DNA from 3 places in the Lysinibacillus sp. NPDC094403 genome. Region 2 is predicted to be linked to each of the others. Evidence: predicted binding sites of a transcription regulator. Region 2 holds the regulator's gene; each other region holds the start of a gene.
What was found. Region 2 encodes Rex, which represses fermentation and respiration genes when NADH is low (regulators of the CRP and FNR family bind a similar motif). Its sites were predicted from a motif close to TTGTGAAATATTTCACAA; they were not measured.

Region 1 (8,211 bases), on a different contig from region 2:
CCTTCGATTTATCGCGCTGCCATTCTTTATCCTCAAGCTTGCGATGCCTTCTTATTAAATCTAGACTTCCTAAAAAATTCACCTGCACTTCCTCATGCGGATAAACGATATTGTCCTCAACTTGAAAATAGCTGCGCATCGTCAAAATAGCAGCATTTTCTCCATCACACTTTCTACTAAATTGTAATAGCTCATAAAAAATCATCCTATTCGGTGGGCCGAGGATGGTTTTCCTTTGTAAAAAGTAGTCGTAGCCATTTGTGATACATAGCTGTGCAAACTGCTGAAAATAATGATTAAATTGTTGAGGATTATTTTCTTTGAAGGCAATCACAGATTGAAAGAATAGTACATGCATTTCACCATTTTGATCGCCACAGTCGTTGAATAATCGCTGAGCCTTCATTAATAATTGGCGTGCTCGTTCATATTCATGTTGAGAAAGAATGATTTTCACTTCAGCAATTAAAATAAGGGCAGTCATCCAAGCATCTTGTACTTGCTCCGTTTCCTGTAAGCCAAGTGCTACATATTTTTTTGCTGAGATTATATCTCCTTGCGCATGTTTGACAATCGCTAGTCCCATGTATGGCTCGGCCTTCACACGAGAGATATTAATAGTATTCATTAAAGTCAGTGCTTTCTCATAAGCGTTACAGGCCCCATGATAGTCAGGGAAATCTATTAATAGTAAAGCATGTGCTTTGCGAATATAGCCTACAGCCTCAATAAAAACCGATTTTTCACGTAACCCTCTACGAATCCCATGTTGAGCGGCATACCAAGCATCCTTCCCTAAACCTAATAGCGCATAGACAAATGATGCTAACAGCTCACTCTCTCTATGTGTCGCGACAAGCTGTGGCGGTAATTCCAACCGCTGCGTCAGCAATTCATTTGCTTCTAGTAGCTGCCCTGTTCTTAACAATATTCGAACATCGACATTTGCTCTTTGTAGCACTTCCTCTGTCAAAGCAACCTCGTCCGTAAAAATTTGTGCACCTTTCGCCTTCCCTAAATTCACTAAATTTTCAGCATACTGACGTTGCAATTCGACAAGTTCCTCTTCGTTTAGTGGTGTATGATTCGCTAATTCTAAAGCCCTTTTTAAATGCGGCTCTGCTAATGCTGGCTGAATGGTATCAAGATAAATATGTGCTAAACCTGCCTGCGCTTTCGTCATAAAGAGAAAATCATACTTACTTTTAGCGATGTTTGCACAGTTTTCATAGCATTGCCTCGCTTTTTCATAATAAGCACGATAACGGTGACACTCACCTTCGAAGTAATAAAGTTTGTAATATTCTGTTTTTTCACCAACTGTAAATCTATTTATTTTTTCTAATAACCACTCAAATTGCCCAGCACGTATTAGACTTTCAGCATGATTTTGTAATAGCTCACCACAAAAATCCTGATCATTCGTTTTAAAAGCATGATGAAGAACAGCTTGTATATTGTTTTGTTTTACATAATACAATGCTGCTTGTTTATGCAATGCAATATACTGTAAAGCATTTTGTTGCCATTTTAACTCTAAAAAACGACAGAACAAGGCATGAAAACGATATAACCCATCCTTTGTGATGGGTTGAATAAATAAATGCCGCTGTACAAACAGTTTTAACGCCTCTGCTATTTCTGTACCATAAAATTGAGTAATAAACTCCTCTGAGAAAGTGGGGAAAATCGCCAGCTTTAATAATGCCTCTTGCTCGAATGTAGACATCTTAAGATAAACTTCCTCCGATAAATAGGTGAAAAGATCATTAGTAGAGATATTTAGCCAATGAGTTAATGTCTCATTGTTCCATTGCTCCGCTAATAAAGAGATGCTAATTGCCCAACCTTCTGTAATTTCCAAAACCTTAGATATTTCATCTTTTGTTAAATGTACAGCTACATAATCCTCGAAAAAGACAGCGATTTCCTCTGATGAAAATGCTAATTCTCCTTCAGAGATAACGAGTAATTTTTTTTGTAGCTTTAATCTTCTCGTAATATCCCAATTCGGCAACGTTCTCGAGGCGATAATAAAGTGCACATTCGGTGGTGCAAACTCAATTATTTTTTCCATCACATAATTAATATGAAAATCATGGGAAACGAGATGATAATCGTCTATGACAATTAAAATCGGTCCTTCAATTTCACATAAACTATTGACAAACAGCTTAAACAAACGATTAAGCTCCTCTATTTTCGGAAAACGAGACAATTGATTCCAAGCATCAAATTCATGGCCGAAGCATGGAACAATTCGTGTGATACTAAAAACTAAATGCCTTAAAAACGGCAATATATTATCATCTTCCTCTGACACACTATACCAAGAAAATTTGCTTGATTGGGCATGTAAAAATTGTGTAAGGATTGTTGTTTTACCATACCCTGCTCCACTATGAATAAGTGTGCAAGAATGGTTTTGGCTTTTTTTTAATGTTTTCATTAATGTTGCTCTACTAATACAATGATTGGACGGACTCGGTGGAATACATTTTGATTGGATAATAATGTCTGTAGTCATGTGGTGATAACCTCCCCATTCAACTGGTTATGTAAGGTTACAACTTCATAAAAAATATAAAAATCTTTTAAATAATTAAATTATTGACAGTTTACCATATACTTTATGTTAATTTACAGAATTGAATCGTAATAAAATAAAAATCCCGATTATCAAATAATATGATAATCGGGTAGTTAGATAGTTTAATATTATAAAAGTTCTTTACGTAATTCAGCAGCTGATTTTGGTGATAACAGACCGAATGGGATATCGAATACTGTTTTTGCACCTTTGTCTCCAGCTTGGTTTAAGCGATGTGCTGCACGAGCAAATGCTACTAGAACACTAGACGTGAAGTTTGGATTACTTTCAAGCTTTAATGAGAATTCAAGAATTTGTTTTTCACTAGCGCCGCTTTCACCGCTGCGAATAACGAATCCACCGTGTGGCATACCTGTGTGGTTTGCTTTAAATTCCTCTTCAGAAATAAAGTTTACTGTAGTATCATACTCATCAAAATAGTTTGGCATCGTCACGATTTCTTGCTCAACTTTTGCTGCATCTGTACCTTCCTCAAGAACAACCCAACATTCACGTGCATGTTTTTCACGCGTTGTCAGCTCAGGATTTTCACCGTTGCGAACACGGTCTACAGCCTCTTTAATAGGTAATGTGTATTGTACAGCATTTTTAACACCCTCAATACGACGTATAGCATCTGAGTGACCTTGACTTAAACCGTCTCCCCAGAAAGTATAAGTTGTGCCTACTGGTAGAACTGACTCCCCGAGTAAACGATTTAATGAAAATAAACCTGGATCCCAGCCAACTGAAATGACTGATACTTTACCAGATTTTTGTGCCGCTGCATCTACAGCCTCGAAAAACTCAGGGATTTTCGCATGTGTATCAAAGCTATCAATTGTATTAAACCATTGTGCAAAGTGTGGTCCTTGCTCTGGTAAATCTGTTGCTGAGCCACCACATAAAATCATCACATCAATGTCATTTTGGAATTTTTCAGCATCATCCACTAAATATACGCTTGCATTACTTGCAATGTTTACAGTTGAAGGATCGCGACGTGTGAATACCGCTACTAATTCCATATCTGGATTTTGTGAAATTGCATACTCTACACCGCGCCCTAAATTTCCATAACCTACAATACCTACTCGAATTGCACTCATTAAAAATTCCTCCTCACGATTACGTGACAATGTGAAGTCCTTCACGTTAAATCTACTACTATAATACGTTGTGTTGGGAAAATTCACAATAGTTTGAGTAAGTGTTTTTCTCTTGGAATTATACAAATTTTCTATGATTTCTATTCGTTAATGGCATGAATACGGTTACATTTTACTACTCTATCTTTCAGCGGGTGTACAAACAACTGCTGAAATAGAGGAACGCAGTCTAAAAACACCACGTCCTGCGGCAATTCATCTGTTGCTGACGCTTCGCTTTCGCACAAAAAACATTTGCAGGCCAAAGCACAAAGCCGATTCCGGACGCAATTATGCCGAGGCATAATTGATTCACTAACTTTTAAGTTTTCGTTAAAGCCTTGTAAATGAATACTTTTCCGATTGCATGTCTTGTACAATAAAACTAACGACAAAGGGGGCATGTTGAATGAAAGGTAATTGTTATTCACCTAGCACAACATTAGAACAAGGAGAATTACTTGCTCGTCCATTCCAAAATGCACAAAAATCTGCTGAAGCTCGTAAAAACATTGAAGCTAAGGCAAAGCACAAAAGATTTTTACCCGATAAACACCAACGTATAGGGGTTATACCTTTTGGCGTTATAGAAGAAACCCTAAATATTTCCGCACAAAACCAAAGTGTCCATGAGATTAACTTCTATCATAGCGGCAAAGAGATTGCACGCTGGTTAGTTAAAAAAAGTGAATACAATAAGCTGTAGTATTCCTTACAGTATCTCCTGTGCCAATTCGGAAAGACGCTTTTCATCCATAATGTGATAGCCTTTCTTTCTCTTCTCTAAAATTTTTTCTTCGCAAAATTGTGCAAGTACATATAATAAATGTCGATAAGAAACCCCTAAATATTCACAGATTTCCGTATGTTTTTCTTTATAGATTCCTTGATCTGACGATAATTGGATAAATGCAGCAAGTCGATTTTCAAGTGGATATGCTTGATTCTGAGTATATTTTGACGTTATTTTGGTCGCCTTTTCCCCTAAAAACACACAAAGTTTACGTAAAAATAGTACATCCGTGAGTAACTTTTCTTTGCAAGACTGTGTAATCGAAAAACAAATCGTCTCAGTTACTGTCTGAACTCCCTTCGTATATCTCGCCTCATTAAGCAACTCAATTTCACCCATAAAACGCGGCGCCTCTGGGTATTCGATAAGCGAGACCTTTCCGTTTTTATGCGTCATATATATTTTCGCTTTTCCTTCAATCATGTAGTATAACGTATCTGGAAATGATCCTTCTTGAAAAATCCATTCCCCTTTGTCAAACTTACATACTTCCAGAAATGGATCAATATCAAAAGAAAAAAAATCATCAATTGGATATTTATTAAGATAGTATGAACGTTCCTCAGCTGTCAGTATATGCATTTTTTACTCTCCCCTTTAAAAAAATGTGAGATATCTCACATTATTGTATCGATGAACGTGCTATTATTCAACATAGTTAAATTGGAGGTACGTAAAATTTATGAACAATCAACGATGGCTTTCTCAAAATTTCTTTGCATTTTTCTTTACATGGGGTATTTTTTTACCTTATTGGACAGGGTGGCTAGTAGATGCCAAACATCTTACTGTTTCACAGGCTAGCGTCATAATGGGCTGCGGTCTTTTAGCACGAGCAACTTCAAATCTATTTTTCTTCCCGACGCTTGCAAAATATGTGCATAATAAACGACTCACTACTATTCTAGCAATAGGTGCCCTGATCACAGCTTTACTTTACATACCAAGCACAAGCTTTATCTCGCTTCTTATCGTAACTCTTTTATTTAGCGTATTTTATCCAGCTTTGCTCCCTGCCGTTGAAAGTAGTGCAGCAACACTCGTACAGCATGGAAATGTACACTATGGTAAAAGCCGTTCCTTTGGTTCCGTTGGCTTTGTTATTGCAGTATTAATCATTAGTATGCTGACAGGTGCATTTGGCAATGACATTATCTTTTGGAGTATGGTGGTCGGCCTGATTGGTATGCTGTTAATGCAACAAATGGCTACACCAAAAGAGTTACTCGTTGTACCGACGAAAGAACAACGTGCAAAATCATTGTCGATGAAAACATTATGGACAATTAAAGGCTTCCCTATTGTTTTATTAATAGTTATCCTATTGCAAGGCGCACATGCTTCTTATTACAGCTATGGCTATATATATTTAGGTGATTTACATGTTGATCCATTCTATATGGGGATGATTATAAACATCGCCGTTATTTGCGAAATTTTATATTTTATGAAGGCTGATACACTATTTAAAAAATGGCGCTCGTCTTCTTTATTACTTTTAGCAGCAAGTGGTTCTTCACTACGTTGGCTTCTCATTTACCTATTCCCGAATGTCTGGGTATTTATCGCTTCTCAAACATTGCATGCATTATCTTTTGCTCTCGCGCATTTCGCTTTTATCAGCTATTTAACAAAAACATTGCCGAAGGAGCAAATTCCGAATGCACAAGGCATTTACTCCGCATTAGCAATGGGATTAAGTACAGCTATCCTTACATTTTTAGGCGGCTATTTATACGAGATTTCACCTGGACTATCATTTGCAGCAATGCTTATTTGTACTGTTCCGGCAATCGGTATTCTGCTTGCTACTAGAAATAAATATCAATATTAAAATAAGCAGGTGAGAAAAATCTCATCTGCTTTTCTATATGTTCATATGTTCACCTTGGATAATAAGAAAATCCAGGATATTTTACAACCGGCCACTTTTCCTTTCTTAATACATTAAGAAGTTCAGGACCAATATTTAAATTGCTTTGTACTAACTCAGATGGAGTAAGAGCCATCCATTGATTTAATGAAACATCCTGAAATCTATCACTTTTAAACATTTCAAGGAACCATAATGTATCAGGACCGGTATTCTCAATGTAGTGACCACTTGCAAACGGCACGTATCCAACATCTCCTGCGCGATAATCGAATGTTCTAGCCACGCCATTAGCAGCAAACACTGTCATACGTCCTTTTCCTTGAAGGTAATATTGCCATTCGTCATTATTCGGATGCCAATGCAGCTCTCTCATTGCACCAGATTTAATCTCGACAAGTGCTGCTGCTATATTTTTAGAAATAGGGAAATTAGTGGAATCTACAATTCTGACACTGCCACCAGGTGTTTTAATAGGAGTTTGGGCAAGTAGACTATGTTTGAATGTTTGAGGAACTGTACCGTATGGGGATTGTACTTTTTGTGTATCTAATGGTCCTGGAACCTTATCTTGATAAATATAGACCTGTTCTTTCGGGGTATGTTTAAAAGCGCTCATTGGAACACCAAAATTAGAGGACAGTACATCTTTAGGAGTATGGGCAAACCAATCAGATATTGAAAATGTACTAAGATCTGAGAAATGCCCATCGTCAAACACCAGTAAAAATTCACAGCCATCTTCAAGACCCTGTATGGAATGCGGAATTCCTGGTGGGAAATACCATAAATCCCCTGGACCTACATCGGCAATAAAGTTACGCCCATTTTGATCGACCGCTGTAATGCGTGCATGACCAAAAAGCATATACGACCATTCTGCTTGTTGATGCCAATGCAGTTCACGAACTCCACCAGGTGTCAAACTCATATTGACACCTGCCAATGTAGTGGCAATTGGCAAATCACGAGCGGTAACTTCTCGAGACCAACCGCCATTTTTTAAAACCATATGCGTATCAGAAAAAGAAAATTTTAAATTTGGTACAAGTCCAGCATCTGTTTTTGGAGGGACAAGCATATCAGGATTTTCCAGATCCCTCATAATATCTCTCGGCCCTTTATCCAGCCAACCCGCCCCATCTTTCTGAATAGGCTGTGGTACATAAGAATAGCCATCTGGCGTGTTCTCCAACTATTCACCTCTTCATAAAGAAATCGTTATTAAAATATGTATGGTTTCTTTACTTGGATTATTCTTTTCCTTTCAGCTTAGTTGCGAGGATAGCAGAGGATGTTGCTGTTAAGTAAATTTCTGTAGCTCTTAATTCTTTATGATTTAACCAAAAGTCCCTGACCTTATCAGGTTTCCCTCTCCATTCTTCTGGAAAATGTTCTTCAGGCGTAAAATCGTCCATTAATAACATACCTCCAACAGCTAATGCCTCTAATAGTTGTACACATTCAATCGTTTTAGCAGCAGCTACATCAGCAAAAATAAATTGAAAAGGACCTTTTGCTACCGCTTCTTTCCAGTCACCTACTAAAAATTCTGCCTGCTGATGACGAATTGTTTGAGCAGTAGCATCGATTTTTTCCTTTGCATGATCCACTGAAACAAACTGTACATCTGGTGCAATGGTAGAAAGAATCCAAGCACTGCCTACCCCGTAGCCAGTCCCGACTTCAAGGATTGTTCCATGCATGATTTGACCAACAAGCACTGACAACAATCTTCCGGCCTCATCTGAGCATGAATACTCGAAATTATGTCTTTGGGCTAACATTTTACTAGCCTTCACCAATT
Region 2 (8,211 bases):
GATAATCGATAAGTGCGTTTTCAAGTATCTCTTTACTATCTAAGTCTAAGTGATTGGTAGGCTCATCGAGAATTAAGAAATTTGCCTTTTGCATCATTAACTTAGCTAATGCAAGTCTAGCTTTTTCTCCACCAGATAAAGACGACACAGTTTTATCTACTTCTTCTCCACTGAATAAGAAACGGCCAAGCACCGAGCGAATATCTTTTTCATTCATTAATGGCCATTCATCCCATAACTCTTTTAGAACACTTTTATTGCTCGATAACTTTGCCTGCTCTTGATCATAATAACCAATTTGAACATTTGTACCATAGCGAATCTCTCCAGAGAGTGGTAGCAAATCTTTGACAATCGTTTTTAATAAAGTTGATTTACCAACACCATTTGGTCCAACTAATGCAATTCGATCTTCGCGGAAAGTACGTAATGTGATGCCGCTTGATATTTTCTTATCACCATAACCTATCGCTAAGTCATCAATAGATAATACATCATTACCACTTTGACGTTCAATTGTAAAACCGAAGCTTGCTGACTTTTCATCGCCATCAGGGGAATCCATCCATTCTGTACGTTCAAGCATTTTACGACGACTTTGTGCCATTTTAGTAGTAGAAGCACGAGCAATATTTTTTTGAATAAATTCCTCAAGCTTGGCTTTCTCATCTTGTTGTCGTTCAAATAGCTTTAAATCACGCTCATAATTTTTCGCTTTTTCATCTAAATAGTTACTATAATTGCCTGTATATTTTGTGACACGATGACGAGAGACTTCGTAGACAATGGAAACAACCTGGTCTAAGAAGTAGCGGTCATGGGAAACAATTAGAATAGCCCCTTCATAGCCTTTTAAATATGATTCCAACCAAGAGAGGGTTTCAATATCCAAATGGTTAGTAGGTTCATCGAGTATTAATAGGTCAGGTTTACTTAAAAGAAGTTTAGCGAGTGCTAAACGAGTTCGTTGTCCCCCTGATAGTGAGCTAATTGGCTTTTGGTAATCCTCAGGATAAAACTGCATGCCATGAAGGACAGAACGTGTATCAGATTCATATTGATAGCCACCCGCATCCTTAAAAGTATGCTGTAAATGATCGTATTCAGACATTATTTTTGCATATAAAGTAGAATTCTCATAAACAGTGGGATCAGCCATTTGTTGTTCTAGTGACCGTAGTGCTTGTTCTTGTGCAATAAGCGGTTCAAAAATTGTCATCATTTCATCCCAAATAGACAATGTTGAATTTAATCCAGCATGTTGCTCTAAATATCCAATTTGTACACCTTTAGGAATAATTATATCGCCAGAGTCATATGACATTTGACCAGCAATTATTTTAAGTAAAGTGGACTTACCAGCACCGTTACGACCTACTAATGCAACGCGGTCACGATGTTGAACCTCTAATTTTACGCCACTTAAAATTTCATCTGCAAGGAAGGATTTATATAGTTGATTGACCTGTAAAACAATCATTCTTGACACCTCAATTCTTCCTTAGTGTAATAGATGAGCGATTCGCTTGCAATGTCGAGGCTTTACTTATGCTAAGCTGTCATGTAAGATTGAAACGATTTCCCTTTAGTTAGTGCGTAAAAGCGCCATTAACTAAAGGGGAATACTCCAGTGAATATTATAAACTTAGTAAATAGTTAATTAAGTATGTATCATGCTATTTGATACATATAAGGAGGAAAAAGTTTGAAACAAGAATTAAAAATTCCACAAGCCACTACAAAAAGACTTCCTCTTTACTATCGATTTATTCAAAACTTTGCACAAGAAGGCATGGAGCGCATTTCATCGAAGGAACTGAGTGAAGCGATGAAAATTGATTCTGCAACTATTCGCCGTGATTTTTCTTATTTTGGTGCTCTAGGGAAAAAGGGATACGGCTATGATGTGCAGCATCTCTTAAAATTTTTTAGTCAAACGCTCGATCAACATGAAGCGACAAAAGTAGCGTTAATTGGTGTAGGTAATTTAGGTAGTGCTTTATTAAAATATAATTTTCAAAAAAATCATAATACTCATATCGTTGTGGCATTTGATTCAAAGGCCCCGAAGGAAGGTAAGATGATTAGCAATATTCCTGTTTTTCATCCTGATTTATTGGAAGAAAAGTATGCAGAATATGGAGCAGAGCTTGCAATTTTAACAGTTTCACCACGTTCCGCACAGAAAATGGCTGATAGATTAGCGGTAATGAACGCAAAAGGAATTTTGAACTTTACGCCAGAGCGTATTACTGTACCAGATAAAATGCAACTTTTAACAATCGATTTATCGGTAGAATTACAGGCGCTTATTTATTTAATTCGTAATCAGGAAGAGTGATAAATGTACATACTTTAAGTATAGCTCACATTTTTTGTCAATAGAGGTATGTAGTAAAATGAGAGAGTGGCGAAAAACTTTCACATATTATTAGTTAGCATAATGGCGAAATATGCGTTAAAATGATGGATATAAAGAGGAGGTGGCTTTAATGGGTGGTATTGGTCCTATGAGCCTCATTATTATCGGAATTGTCGCATTACTAATTTTCGGTCCTAAGAAGTTACCGGAGCTTGGTAAAGCATTTGGTTCAACATTACGTGAATTCAAAAATGCTACTAAAGGATTAGCCGACGAAGATGATGATGACAAGAAAAAGAAAGAACTAGATAAGTAAAGTTAGGATGTTTGAGGAATGAATCCAAAAGATCTAACTGTCATTCAGCATATAGAAGAATTAAGAAAACGGCTTTTTATTGTTGCCGTTTTCTTTGTTCTCGCTATGGCTGGCGGCTTTTTTGTTGCGAAACCGCTTGTTAAATACCTTCAAACTACTGGAGCGAATTATAATATAGAGCTTCATGCGTTTGATGTAGTAACACCACTTGCAATTTATATCCAAGTCGTTTTTTTAATAGCATTTATTCTATCTTCTCCGGTATTGATGTATCAATTGTGGGCATTTATTAGCCCCGGACTAAGGGACGTGGAACGAAAAGCAACCTTAAGCTATATCCCGTATTCGTTTATATTGTTTTTAGCAGGGCTATCTTTTTCATATTTTTTACTATTCCCTTACGTCATAAAGTTTATGATGAATTTATCAAATGAATTAGAAATTCAGCAAACGATTGGCATACATGAATATTTTTCGTTTTTATTTAAGCTTACAATACCTTTTGGTTTTCTTTTTCAATTACCGATCGTCGTCTTGTTCTTTTCACGTATTGGGATTCTATCGCCTGAGTTACTAATTCGTATTCGTAAGTACTCATACTTTGGTTTATTTGTATGTGCTGCTCTAATCGCACCACCTGAATTAGCTTCACACTTAATGGTTTCAGTACCGTTATTTATGCTTTATGAAATTAGCATTATGATTTCCCGTGTTGGCTATAAGAAATACTTAAAATCAGAGGAAATGCGAATGAAGGAAGAACAAGAAGCTGAGCAAAAACGCCAGGTCGAAGAGGCACTTGAACAGCAGCGCCGTCAAATCGAAGAATTGAATCAATAAAAATAGAAGCTCGATGCTAATTAGAAGCATCGAGCTTTTTCGTCGTTATATCTACCTGAAAATCAGTGGGAAGAAAAACTTCCACTGATTTTTATTGCATTTTTTCTAGTTGTTCAAGAAACTTTTGCAATGGTTCTGCATACAATTGTACAAGTGTCACAAAACCATTCAGCATGACATGGGCGATAATGGACGTCCAAATACGTTTTGTTTTGTGATATAAGAAGGCAAAAATCAATCCGCAGATTGTATAAAGCAAGATATGTGAGAAGTCGAAATGAATAAGTGCGAAGAATATTGCGCTTACTATACCGGCTACCCAGAAATTAGTTGTTTGGACAAGCGATCCAAAAATAACACGGCGGAAGACGAACTCTTCTAATATTGGTCCAAATACGACAATTGCTAATATCGCAATAGGAGCACCTTTTGCAATAGCTACAATATCAGCTGTGTTTTGCGACCCACCTTGGATACCGAATATAGCCATTTCGATAGCTGCGCCAATCATTTGGCCAATAAAAACTAGGAAGAAACCAATAATTCCCCACATAATTGACAGTGGTATAGTTTCTTTCTTTCCTTGATAAATATCCCAAAACGCTTTATCGCGAGATGTTATGATTAAGCTTAGAATTAATGCAATGGCAAAGCTAAGTGCAATATACCAGCCTTGCGTAAGTGGAGCAGCTTGCTCACTAGGTAAACCGGTTGTACTCATAACAAGCTTGTGAAACGGTTGTGCCAGCCATCTACCTGATATTTGCATGAGAATATAGATCAATAAAACATAAAGGGCTGTTTTTTTATGTTTAAATATTTTTTGAGAATTGTTCACAGTCAAAATCCTTTCCATTCATTATGCTATCTTTCTATTGTAGAGGAATATGGAAAGAAAACAAAATTTTTCGTAGTTCTGACTTGCAAAAAAAAGTACGATTGATTATCATAATAATTGTGTTAGCACTCGTCTGTGTAGAGTGCTAAAAACGCTTGAACATACATTTTATTAATAGGAGGTTGTTTCACTTGTTAAGACCACTAGGAGATCGTATTGTAATCGAACTAATCGAGGTAGAAGAAAAATCTGCATTCGGTATTGTACTGCCAGACTCTGCAAAAGAAAAACCGCAAGAAGGTAAAGTTGTAGCAGTTGGGACAGGTCGTATATTAGAGAACGGGCAACGTGTAGAGCTTGACGTTAAAGTTGACGACCGCATTATTTTCTCAAAATACTCTGGTACAGAAGTTAAATATGAAGGTAATGAATACCTAATTTTACGCGAAAGCGATATTCTTGCAATTATTGAATAAATTAATATTTTAGCTTGATTAAAGTAAATGCCTTGAGTGATCGTCACAGATAAACAAATGGGTCGATGACGATGACAGTATGGCGAAATTTTTATAAATATATTGATGAAGCTTAACGAATATTCCATTCCAGGAGGGTAAATTCAAATGGCAAAAGATATTAAATTCTCAGAAGACGCTCGTTCATTAATGCTACAAGGTGTAGATAAATTAGCAAACGCAGTAAAAATTACTCTAGGGCCTAAAGGTCGTAACGTAGTTTTAGAAAAAAAATTCGGTTCACCACTTATTACAAATGATGGTGTAACAATTGCAAAAGAAATCGAACTAGAAAACCCATATGAAAACATGGGTGCAAAATTAGTAGCAGAAGTTGCTTCTAAAACAAATGAAATCGCTGGTGACGGTACAACAACTGCAACAGTATTAGCTCAAGCAATTATTCGTGAAGGCTTGAAAAACGTAACAGCTGGTGCAAATCCTGTAGGTATTCGTAAAGGGATCGACAAAGCAGTTGCAGCAGCCCTTACAGAATTACACGCTATTTCTCGCCCAGTAAGCAACAAAGAGGAAATCGCACAGGTTGCGGCTATCTCTGCTGCTGATGATGAAGTAGGTCAATTAATTGCAGAGGCAATGGAACGTGTAGGTAACGATGGTGTTATTACTATTGAAGAATCTAAAGGCTTCACAACTGAGCTTGATGTAGTTGAAGGTATGCAATTCGACCGTGGCTATGCATCACACTACATGGTAACAGATACAGATAAAATGGAAGCTGTATTAGACAACCCATTCATTCTTATTACTGATAAAAAAATTACAAACATTCAAGAAGTATTACCATTATTAGAACAAGTGGTACAACAAGGTCGTCCACTGTTAATCATCGCTGAAGATGTTGAAGGTGAAGCTCTTGCAACACTTGTAGTAAACAAACTTCGCGGTACATTCAATGCGGTAGCGGTTAAAGCTCCAGGATTTGGTGATCGTCGTAAAGCAATGCTTGAAGATATCGCAATTTTAACAGGTGGTCAAGTAATTACAGAAGAATTAGGCTTAGACCTTAAATCAGCTGATATTACATCACTTGGTCGCGCTGCAAAAGTTGTTGTTACAAAAGACAATACAACAATCGTAGAAGGTGTTGGCAGTGCAGATGCAATCGAAGGCCGTATTGGTCAAATCCGTGCTCAACTTGCTGAAACAACTTCAGAATTCGATAAAGAAAAATTACAAGAACGCCTTGCAAAATTAGCAGGTGGTGTAGCAGTAATCAAAGTTGGTGCTGCAACAGAAACAGAACTAAAAGAGCGCAAACTTCGCATTGAAGATGCTCTTAACTCAACTCGTGCAGCAGTTGAAGAAGGAATCGTATCAGGTGGTGGTACAGCACTTCTTAACGTATATGCAGCAGTTGAAAAAGTTGCAAATGTAGAAGACGGCGACGTAGCAACTGGTATTAAAATTGTTCTACGTGCTTTAGAAGAACCAGTTCGTCAAATCGCAAACAACGCGGGTCTTGAAGGCTCAATTATCGTAGATCGTCTAAAACGCGAAAAAATCGGTGTAGGCTTCAATGCTGCAACTGGCGAATGGGTAAACATGATTGAAGCGGGCGTAGTAGACCCAGCGAAAGTAACTCGCTCAGCTCTACAAAACGCAGCATCTGTAGCAGCTCTATTCTTAACAACAGAAGCAGTTGTAGCAGACATCCCAGAACCAGCTTCAGCAATGCCAGATATGTCTGGTATGGGCGGCATGGGCGGCATGGGCGGCATGATGTAATCTACGGCTCCAGCCAAATAAAAATCACTTCTCAAATTTGAGAAGTGATTTTTATGCTTTAGCGAATATTTTTCAGTGAATCGCTGATAGAATATGGACAATCGCTGATAAAAATAGCAAAATCGCTGATAAATCCCAACAATCGCTGATAAAAATAGCAAAATCGCTGATAAACCTCGACAATCGCTGATAAATCCCAACAATCGCTGATAAAGCTAATAAAACCCTGAAAAAGAGCTTTAGACTTATTCTTTTTGCTTCAACCTAAAATCAGGAGGAATATAAGAGATAAGAGAATAATCGATTTCTTCACCTGCTTGAGTGGATAATTGTACAAGTAAAGATTCTTCGTTATTTGAGGGATGTATAGCGCTTGTTTTTATAGTAATCACTTGAGCACCAATTCTTCTTGGGCTTCCAACAACGACCACCTGATTTCCTAACGTATAAACTGCTATAATATCAGCTTGGAACGTGACAATATATAAATCTAAATCAGTTTTATGTTGAAACGTTGGAATCTTGAACCCCATATTTTGTTCAAAGTCATACCAATCAGAAAGAGCAACATCGTAATTCGTAAATAGTCGATGTAGTGCATAATGAATTCTAGTTGGGACATAGCTCCACCGACCGATTGAACTATGCCAATATTCTTCATAAGCGGGTCTCCGATAGCCAGGATTGTTGATGATAACATCATAAGGAATTTTAGTGCCATTCTCTATCACATGTGAAAGTGTATCAAATTTTGATGGGAGAGATAATTCTGGAAAAGGAGGGTCAGCAATTGTTTGAGGTTTTATCGGCTCAAGACTATTCAAACGATTCTCTAGGCCTTTTATTTTTGCTTTAAGCTCATAAAATCTATTTGGTTCTTCAGCATCGTAAGAAGATACAATGTTCAAATTAAATAATATTAGGGTAATCATACATAAAGATATTTTTTTTACGTTACACATAGATTCACCTCACTACATACTTTGTTCATTAAATGAAGAAATATGTAGTATTCTCAAAATTTTTATAAACATGGACTTGCATCGTGTTGTTGCCGCTGCCGCTACGCTTTCACTCAAAAAACATTTGCAGGCTTAAGCACAAAGCCGATTCCGGACGCATTTATGCCGTGACATAATTAATTTACTTTTCTTTTTAATAAAAAAGTAGTACAACCTATCCTAGGTTGTACTACTGATCTAATTACCCATCGTTGTAATCCTGGAATTATCGAACTTCGACAGGCATTGGCTCAGGAAAATAGCCTATTTTAATACCATAATTCATCATATTACGAATAAAAGCTGGGTTAGGAGCTTCGCATGTGATATCAGTATTCGCTAAAAATTCCTGCGTTTTTTTGCTATTAAAGACAAACGGTGAATCACTTGCTCCATCACCTTCGAGCTGTGCGATGGCTAAAGATAAATATTCTTTCGTTTCCTCAGAATGCTCACCATGTAATAGCCAGTCCGTATACTCCTGTGCAGTTACAATGTCTAACTCATAGTCGAGGTCCTTCAGCATTTTGATAAAATCTAGATAGGTTAGAGGAACAGGATTACACAGGTGGAATATTTGTCCGTTTGAT
Region 3 (8,211 bases), on a different contig from region 2:
AAGGATTTTTTGTTGGCCAAAAGACTTTGAAATATTTTCAGCCTCTAAAACCTTCCGACCAAGACGAGTTGTTGCTAGGCCAATTTCAAGAGAAACATCCTCAGATTTACGCTCCAAGTTATCCTCTAATTGTTCGAAACGCTGGATACGTGCCTTTTGCTTCGTAGAACGCGCTTTCGCTCCACGACGAATCCATTTTAATTCTGAGCGATAACGGTTGCGGTCTTTTTGTGCAGAAGCTGCTTTCATTTCCTCACGAATAGCACGTGATTCTAAATAATCCCCATAATTCCCAGTATGTCGGTATAATGTTTGGTCAGCTAGCTCGTAAATATGAGTAGATAGCTCATCTAAGAAATAACGATCATGGGTAATAAATATTACCGCTCCCTTTAATCGTAACACCATTTCCTGTAGCCACTCCGTTGACTGAACATCCAAATGGTTGGTAGGCTCGTCCAATAAATAAAGATCTGCCGGCTCTATTAATACTTTAGCTAAAGCAACGCGCTTTTGCTGACCGCCTGAAAGTGTTAAAACTTCTTTATCAAACATTTCAATTCCAAGCTTCGTAAGCGCAGTTTTAGCAAGTGCATTGACATCCCATGCCTGCTCCTCATCCATACGATGCTGCAAACTAAATAACGTTTTTTGTAAACTTTCTGAAGTCGGGTTTAACGCAAGTGCAGCAACAGTTTCCTCATACTCACGATTAAGTTTTAAAATAGGTGAATCCCCAGCAAACACTGCCTGTAACACAGTTTCTCCGCTTTCAAAAGTAGGCTCCTGAGGTAAATAAGCAGTGCGGTATTTATTTGGGCGATCAACATTCATTGAGTCCGCTTCGATTTCACCAGCTAAAATAGAAAGCAATGTGGATTTACCAGTACCATTAATACCAATTAGTCCAGCTCGCTCCCCCTCATAAATCGTAAATTCAATATTTTGAAAGAGCGTTTTATCGCCCACTGTTTTCGTTAAATTTTGTACTATTAAATGACTCATTACACTTGTCCATCTCTTTCATTAGGTGTTGTTTAGTGTCCATACTACTTTTTATATGTAGTTTATTATTGATATCCATTTTTATCATAACACCAAATGACAGGTAAACAAAGGACAACAAACTCTTCTTAGCTATCTAAAAAATGCCTCCCCCATTTAACAGCAAAATGAAGAAGAGCGAGGGTATGTAAAGAACTTCTAAAAAATCTCAAAAAAAGAGGCAGAGACAAAAGTGTTTCAGCCAACAAAAATACCGAACTATCCAATGAAGTGCTCATGAAGTGTTTCGGAATAGTTCGGTTTTTCTATTTATCGTGTTTTGTTAATTTAGTGATCGGCTTTTTGAAGGAATCATTTAGTTATGTCCCAGCCTCACAGAAGCTATTTATTTCACCAATAACCTAGAAGCTTCCACCATAATCCTCCTACTACAACAAAGATCAGGATGGTAACAACGGAAACAACAAATCCGACTGTCCACCATTTTTTTTGATCAATATAACCTGCACCAAAGAATACCGGTGCTGGACCAGAACCATAATGAGTAGTGGCGCCAAATAAATTACTAAATGCTGCTAATAATATAGCTGCTAGCATTGCTGGTGCTCCTGCTTGCAACATTACAGATAAAAATGCTGCGTACATCGCACTAATATGGGCAGTGGAACTCGCAAAGAAATAATGAGAATAGAAATAGACTAATGCTAATATTAAAACAGCCCATATCCAACTATACCCAGATACAAGTCCACCAACTTCATTACTAAACCATGGAATCAGCCCTAGTTTGTTCATAAAAGATGCCATCATAAATAGTGTTGCAAACCAAACTAGTGTATCCCATGCTCCTTCTTCCTTTTTAATATCTGCCCATGTTAACACATCTAACAATAACAGCAATGAAAGACCTATAAGAGCTGCTGTAGTGGCACTAATTCCTAAGTAGTCTCCACCAATCCATAACGACAACACAACAACAAATACTACGATCATTCGTTTCTCAGAACTTTTCAGTGGACCAAATTCATCCAGTTTCTTTTTAGCGATAGCTGCTGCCTCAGGTGTTTCCTTAATTTCAGGCGGATAGATTTTATAAATAACATAAGGAACAACGATTAAAGCTGTTAATCCTGGGACAATCATTGCCATTGCCCAACCGAACCAGGTAATAGATACGCCAGCTGTATCACTTGCTAGCTTTACAATTAAAGGATTCGCTGCCATGGCTGTCATAAACATTGCAGACGTTATTAAATTCCCTTGAAAGCCTACCTTCAAAAGAAAGGCACCCATCTTACGCTCTGTACCGTCTTCTGGTTTAGATCCGAAAGTATGAGATAATGACTGGATGATTGGGAAAATAACACCACCCGCACGAGCTGTATTACTAGGAATAGCTGGCGCTAATATTAGGTCACTCGCTAGTAAAGAGTAAGACAGACTCAAAGTTTTTTTCCCAAAAAGACGAACAAATACATAAGCAATTCGTTCCCCTAGTCCCGTTTTAATAAATCCACGAGAAATAAAGAAGGCAATAACAATTAGCCAAATCGTTGAATTGCCAAAACCGCTTAATGTCTCTTCAATGGTTAATGTATTAGTAATGGCAATCATAGCCATAGCAATAATGGATACAGCTCCCATTGGCAACGGTTTCGTTATAAATCCTATAATTGTCGCAACAAATATAGCGAACAGATGCCATGCTTTTTCATCTACTCCTGAGGGTGCTGGACAAAACCAGATAGCCACTCCAACAGCAAGGGTAATGAAGAAAGGAATCCACTTAACTGCGCTTTTTGCTTCTTTCATGATGTAAATACTCCTTTGACGGTTACCCCATTGTATTTTGAAAGGAAATTCTCCCACAATCTAATATAAAGCTAAATCAAGATCCCCATTGTCAAAAAAACATAAGTTATTATATATGCTTTATGTAATGGATGAAAAGGGTTTTCACTCATTTCTAAGAAAAAAAATGACCTCGATTCTGAAATATTTCCCTTTTTGTTAATTTTATTGGTAATAAGATACTTTTTATTTAAAATTAGCATGTGCAATTCCATTGAAAAAATACACCTATCGTTTAAATTAGCTTATATGTGAGAATCAATCCTCCACATTTCAGACAGCAAAACATCAACTTCGAAAGATTCGATCGCTGGATACATTGAAATTAGAAACGATTAACATGTCACAGTAATGGAACGATTGCAAACTCATATCCTGAACAAGGGGCAGCCGAAAAAATTGAAGTAAAAAATAAACTTACATGTTTTTTATTCATTCTCCTTCCGAAGTAAATTAATCAGCAATATTCAAACATTAAAATCCGTTGTCTATTGAAAAAGACAACGGATTATTTTTTAGTAACGTGAGTAATTACTCACCTATTTCATTTTGTAATTGCTCTAAAAACTGTACCATAAATTGATGACGTTCATTAGCCATTTGCTTGCCCTTCTCTGTAATCATTAAATCCTTCAGCAATAATAGCTTCTCATAAAAATGGGTAACTGAGGATGTATTTTTACTACGATACTCCTCCTCTGTCATATCCTTACGTGCATCCTCTTCCTTATCATAAAGCTTTCGACCCTTAGCCCCACCATAGGCAAATGTGCGTGCAATACCGATTGCTCCAATCGCATCTAAGCGATCCGCATCTCGTACTATTTTTGCTTCAATAGAAGTTGCTTCTAGCTCATTGCCACCATTATACGATACTTGTGCAATACAATCTCGGATATGTTGCTTTTTTACTTCACTTAAAGGTAGCTCGGCAATTAGCTTATTTTCTTGCTCTTTGCTATCGGTATACTTTTTATCACTTACATCATGCAAAAGCACAGCAATTTTCACGACTTCTGCATCCGCTTCCGGCTCTGTATGTAATATCGTTAACGCATTTTGATAAACACGTTCAATGTGTTGAAAATCATGACTAGCATCAAACTGCTCATAAATTCCCCGTACTTTGTCCATTAAATTGTTCATTTTCTTTGTTCAGTCCCTTCATACTTTATTATACTGTATAGCATAGAACAGTTGGTAATTAAGTAACCTCTAGGCTTATAAAAAAATTAACTTGAAAAGTCGTTTTCAATTGACAAATTTTTCAGAATATTGTAAGATAAATGTACAGAACAGCTGACTTTGTTCTGTAAGCTCACTATTTCAGTGGTGTACAAGAACTATGTTTTGACAGACAGATTTAACAACTTCAGCGGGCTTACAATTGAATAATGTGTTGAAAGATGACGTGCGTATAGTGAAAACCAATCATCTAAGAAAACAAATAAAAGTGAACACTTTCCCTTAGAAATTCTTTGTTTTAACCCGCATAGTGAATGTACATGATGAAAAAAGTGAACAAACAGTTAGACTGTTTTGAAGGCTTTGAGCATATGTCGCCAAGTGTGTGATTTTATTATCATTAATAGATGTTACCTTCTTCTATTCATGATCTTGAATATGTGTGAACGTAACTCCTCCCATTAATGGCAAATAGTATACCAATTACTTGCCAACATTTGCGAAAAGTCAAATCATCTAAGTCTTGCTAACAAAAATAGATAAATCTTTTTTAGGCAACAATTTTTCCGAATTTCATTTAAGCCGTAAATGAAGTATTAAGTTATGAAGGAAGTAGGAACGATAGTTATGTTATGTAATACCAACCCGCTGAAGAAAAAGTAAAAGCTGCCCATCTTATTTTTTGTAGATGATGGCAGCTTTTATTATTTTTTCTTCAATTGACATTTTAAAGACATATATCTCCTTATCTCAATTTTCCCTGCTACTTGTTATTCCCTATTTCCCTTCTAAGACATTCTTAAGGGAAAAAATTGTTTTGAACACGGGAGATAATATGCACATTGGGGAAACACCGTGAAATTACATATATTGATGGTAATAGTCGATAGCAGTTTATGATAACCCATATAGGAACAAAAAGTTTGTAATACGAACCCGCAGAAGAACCAATAAAGCTCCCATCATACTTATTGTAGATAAAATCAGCTTTTATTAATTTATTAAAGTATCAGCATACTAAAATCAGACAACTCATACATTCTAGTAAGAGAGGATGATTATGTTGAAAAGCTTGTTAGAAAATGTAAACCTGTTAGAAAACATATATCAAATTTCTATAGCATTCCTTCTCTTATGTTCAATTTTTTCTGTGAGACTTATAAAAAAATTAAAGCGTGAAAGAAAACTTACTTTTTTTGAAAAAATAATGAATATAATCATTCGAATTGCAATTTTTTTATGGTTAGTTAGTTTTCTCCTTATTGAATATGGGGGATATTAATTTTCTTCCCCCTTTTTCACAAAGACTATTATGCCTTGACATAATTCAGTGACATCCGCATGAAGCTTAACTTCTGGACATCCTCACAAAGAAGTTAAAAAGCTGCCCTTTATAACTTAAAGGAGCAGCTTTTACATTTACATATTCTTTTGTATTTCTTTCAATCTAGAACAACCCTACCGCATGTCCTTCATTATCAACATTCATACGCAAAGCGGCAGGTGCTTTTGGTAAACCTGGCATTGTCATAATATCCCCAGTTAAGCAAACTAGGAAGCCTGCACCAAGCTTAGGAATGACTTCGCGAATGGTAATTGTAAAGCCTTCAGGACGTCCTAAAAGACTTGGTTGGTCGGATAAGGAGTATTGTGTTTTCGCCATACAAATCGGCAGAGAATCCCAGCCAAATTTTTCGATTTGAGCAATTTGTTTTTTCGCTTGGTCGGTAAATTGCACATCTTTCCCACCATAAACTTTTTGCACAATTGTACGCACTTTTTCCTCAATAGATTCTGTTACATCATATAGAGGTGAGAAATTGTTTTCTTTATCAAGAACAGCTAGCACTTGTTCAGCTAAGGCTAGACCACCTTTTCCGCCTTCCTCCCAGACATTCGTACGAGCAATGCGTACATGCTTTTCTTGACACCAATTTAATACAGCAGCAAGTTCTGCCTCTGTATCTGTAATAAAGCGATTAAGTGCGATAATCGGCTCTACACCAAATGTACGAATAGTCTCTACATGCTTCTCTAGGTTTGCAATTCCTTGTAAAAGTGCCTCTACATTTTCACCAACTAATTCTGTTTTTGCTACGCCACCATGCATTTTTAATGCACGAATAGTAGCCACAATGACAACGGCACTTGGTTTAAAGCCTGCTTTACGTGCTTTAATGTTCATGAATTTTTCTGCACCTAAATCAGAACCGAAGCCCGCTTCTGTCACAACGATATCGGCTAGCTTACGTGCTGTTTGTGTCGCCATAATTGAGTTACAGCCGTGTGCGATGTTGGCAAATGGCCCACCGTGAATAATGGCAGGTGTTCCCTCAAGTGTTTGCACTAAGTTTGGTTTGAAGGCATCTTTTAATAATAATGTTAATGCCCCTTCCACTTGAAGATCACGCACGAATACGGGCTCACGATTAAATGTATAACCGATTACGATACTTGCTAAACGTTCACGTAAATCTTCAATACTTGTAGCTAAACAGAAAACTGCCATAATTTCTGATGCAACAGTAATATCAAAGCCATCCTCACGTGGCATTCCTTGAACAGGACCACCGAGGCCCACAACAACTTTACGAAGGGCGCGATCATTTAAATCCATAACACGCTTCCAGATAATACGGCGAGGGTCAATATTTAATACATTTCCTTGGTGGATATGATTATCGATAAAGGCTGATAATGCATTATTCGCAGTCGTAATCGCGTGAAGGTCACCCGTGAAATGCAAGTTAATATCCTCCATCGGTACAACCTGTGCATATCCACCACCTGTTGCGCCACCTTTAACACCCATTACAGGGCCGAGTGATGGCTCACGTAAAGCAACAGCAACATTTTTCTTCAATTGATGAAGTGCATCTGCAAGTCCAACCGTAACAGTTGATTTCCCTTCACCTGCTGGAGTTGGACTAATGGCTGTAACTAATACAACCTTTGCATCCTCACCATGTGCTGTTATTTTTAATGGATCAATTTTTGCTTTGTAGCGACCATATTGCTCAAGTGCATCCTCTGGAATACCTGCAGCTTTCGCTATTTCTGTAATAGGCTTCATAACCGCTTTATTTGCGATTTCTAAATCTGTTAATGGTTGATTTGTCGTTGTCATTTGGCATCCTACTTTCTTTGTCGATCAATTATGCCGGCATAATTGCGTCCGGAATCGGCTTTGTGCTAGCACAAAGAATTCCTTTCCGATTCTGTGACATCCGCCGGAGGCCTTAACTTCTTTCAGCAGAAATTTGCTGAAAGAAGTTAATTCCATTATAGACTTTATTGTGAAAGAAATCATGTTAGTTATACAAGCATTTCGACAATCAATTGACAACTTTGCTCATTTCATGTATGTTCTTAATGAAAATGCATTTTTTCACATTTTCTTAATTATGTCACAACTTAATTGATTTTTAGTTCTATATTCAAGCGCATTGGAGGCGAATGCTTATGCAACAGGGAATCGTAAAGTGGTTCAATAATGAAAAAGGATATGGCTTTATTGAATGTGATGATGGAGAAGATGTATTTGTACATTTTACGGGCATCCAAGAGGAAGGCTTCCGTACACTTGAAGAAGGTCAAAAGGTATCATTTGATGTGGTGGAAGGCAATCGAGGACCCCAGGCGTCAAATGTTGTGAAATTATAAGTGCAAAGGAGCTGTTCGTTGGATGAACGGCTCCTTTTTTTAAATGTTCATATTGGTTTTAGTGATGCTTCATATTCCGAACACCTATAGCTTCAGCGATTGATCCAATAAAAAGCTGCTGGAAAAACTATTGTTTCCTTCGTTCTGTCTGTATCTTTAAGTGTAACCCCAAACGGTCCTTCATTTAAATGGCCTAGCGTCATATTAGTTGCAGCGACTTCTTCATAAAAATCTAGGCGAATATTTGGTAAGTGTAAGGAAATAAACTGTTCTTGTTGTTCAGGCTCTGGAAGTTGTAATACTTCTCTCCATAATTTAACTGTAGCTTGCACATCTTTTACATAGAATTGTACAGATTCCATCGATATTGATTGTTTCGTCTCAATGGCTCCATTTGCTTTTAATTGTGCAACACGTTCCTCATCTGTATCAGACCACTCGATTAAAAATGGGAAATCAATTGCCTGCCCTGGCTTTCCAAAATGCAATAACTTCCATCCTACTACA

Region 1: yeiL (transcriptional regulator YeiL) is a predicted target of Rex. The motif match lies at 5,137-5,154, and genes of this name have one in related genera.
Region 3: ACQKMV_RS14775 (anion permease) is a predicted target of Rex. The motif match lies at 2,994-3,011, and genes of this name have one in related genera.

The regions. Positions count from the first base shown of each region.
Region 1 is NZ_JBNNTL010000002.1:253,201-261,411, reverse strand. Features, by position in the region: gene ACQKMV_RS05545 (BTAD domain-containing putative transcriptional regulator) at 1-2,527, opposite strand, end outside; gene ACQKMV_RS05540 (diaminopimelate dehydrogenase) at 2,719-3,699, opposite strand; gene ACQKMV_RS05535 (hypothetical protein) at 4,148-4,444, shown strand; gene yeiL (transcriptional regulator YeiL) at 4,451-5,113, opposite strand; gene ACQKMV_RS05525 (MFS transporter) at 5,214-6,365, shown strand; gene ACQKMV_RS05520 (oxalate decarboxylase family bicupin) at 6,415-7,599, opposite strand; gene ACQKMV_RS05515 (O-methyltransferase) at 7,658-8,211, opposite strand, start outside.
Region 2 is NZ_JBNNTL010000026.1:25,658-33,868, forward strand. Features, by position in the region: gene ACQKMV_RS22315 (ATP-binding cassette domain-containing protein) at 1-1,480, opposite strand, end outside; gene ACQKMV_RS22320 (redox-sensing transcriptional repressor Rex) at 1,706-2,341, shown strand; gene ACQKMV_RS22325 (twin-arginine translocase TatA/TatE family subunit) at 2,493-2,678, shown strand; gene tatC (twin-arginine translocase subunit TatC) at 2,697-3,518, shown strand; gene ACQKMV_RS22335 (CPBP family intramembrane glutamic endopeptidase) at 3,610-4,374, opposite strand; gene groES (co-chaperone GroES) at 4,548-4,832, shown strand; gene groL (chaperonin GroEL) at 4,980-6,620, shown strand; gene ACQKMV_RS22350 (hypothetical protein) at 6,866-7,582, opposite strand; gene ACQKMV_RS22355 (amino acid adenylation domain-containing protein) at 7,848-8,211, opposite strand, start outside.
Region 3 is NZ_JBNNTL010000009.1:68,180-76,390, forward strand. Features, by position in the region: gene ACQKMV_RS14770 (ABC-F family ATP-binding cassette domain-containing protein) at 1-1,005, opposite strand, end outside; gene ACQKMV_RS14775 (anion permease) at 1,396-2,817, opposite strand; gene ACQKMV_RS14780 (HD domain-containing protein) at 3,388-4,002, opposite strand; gene ACQKMV_RS14785 (hypothetical protein) at 5,102-5,323, shown strand; gene ACQKMV_RS14790 (formate--tetrahydrofolate ligase) at 5,489-7,168, opposite strand; gene ACQKMV_RS14795 (cold-shock protein) at 7,504-7,704, shown strand; gene ACQKMV_RS14800 (VOC family protein) at 7,797-8,211, opposite strand, start outside.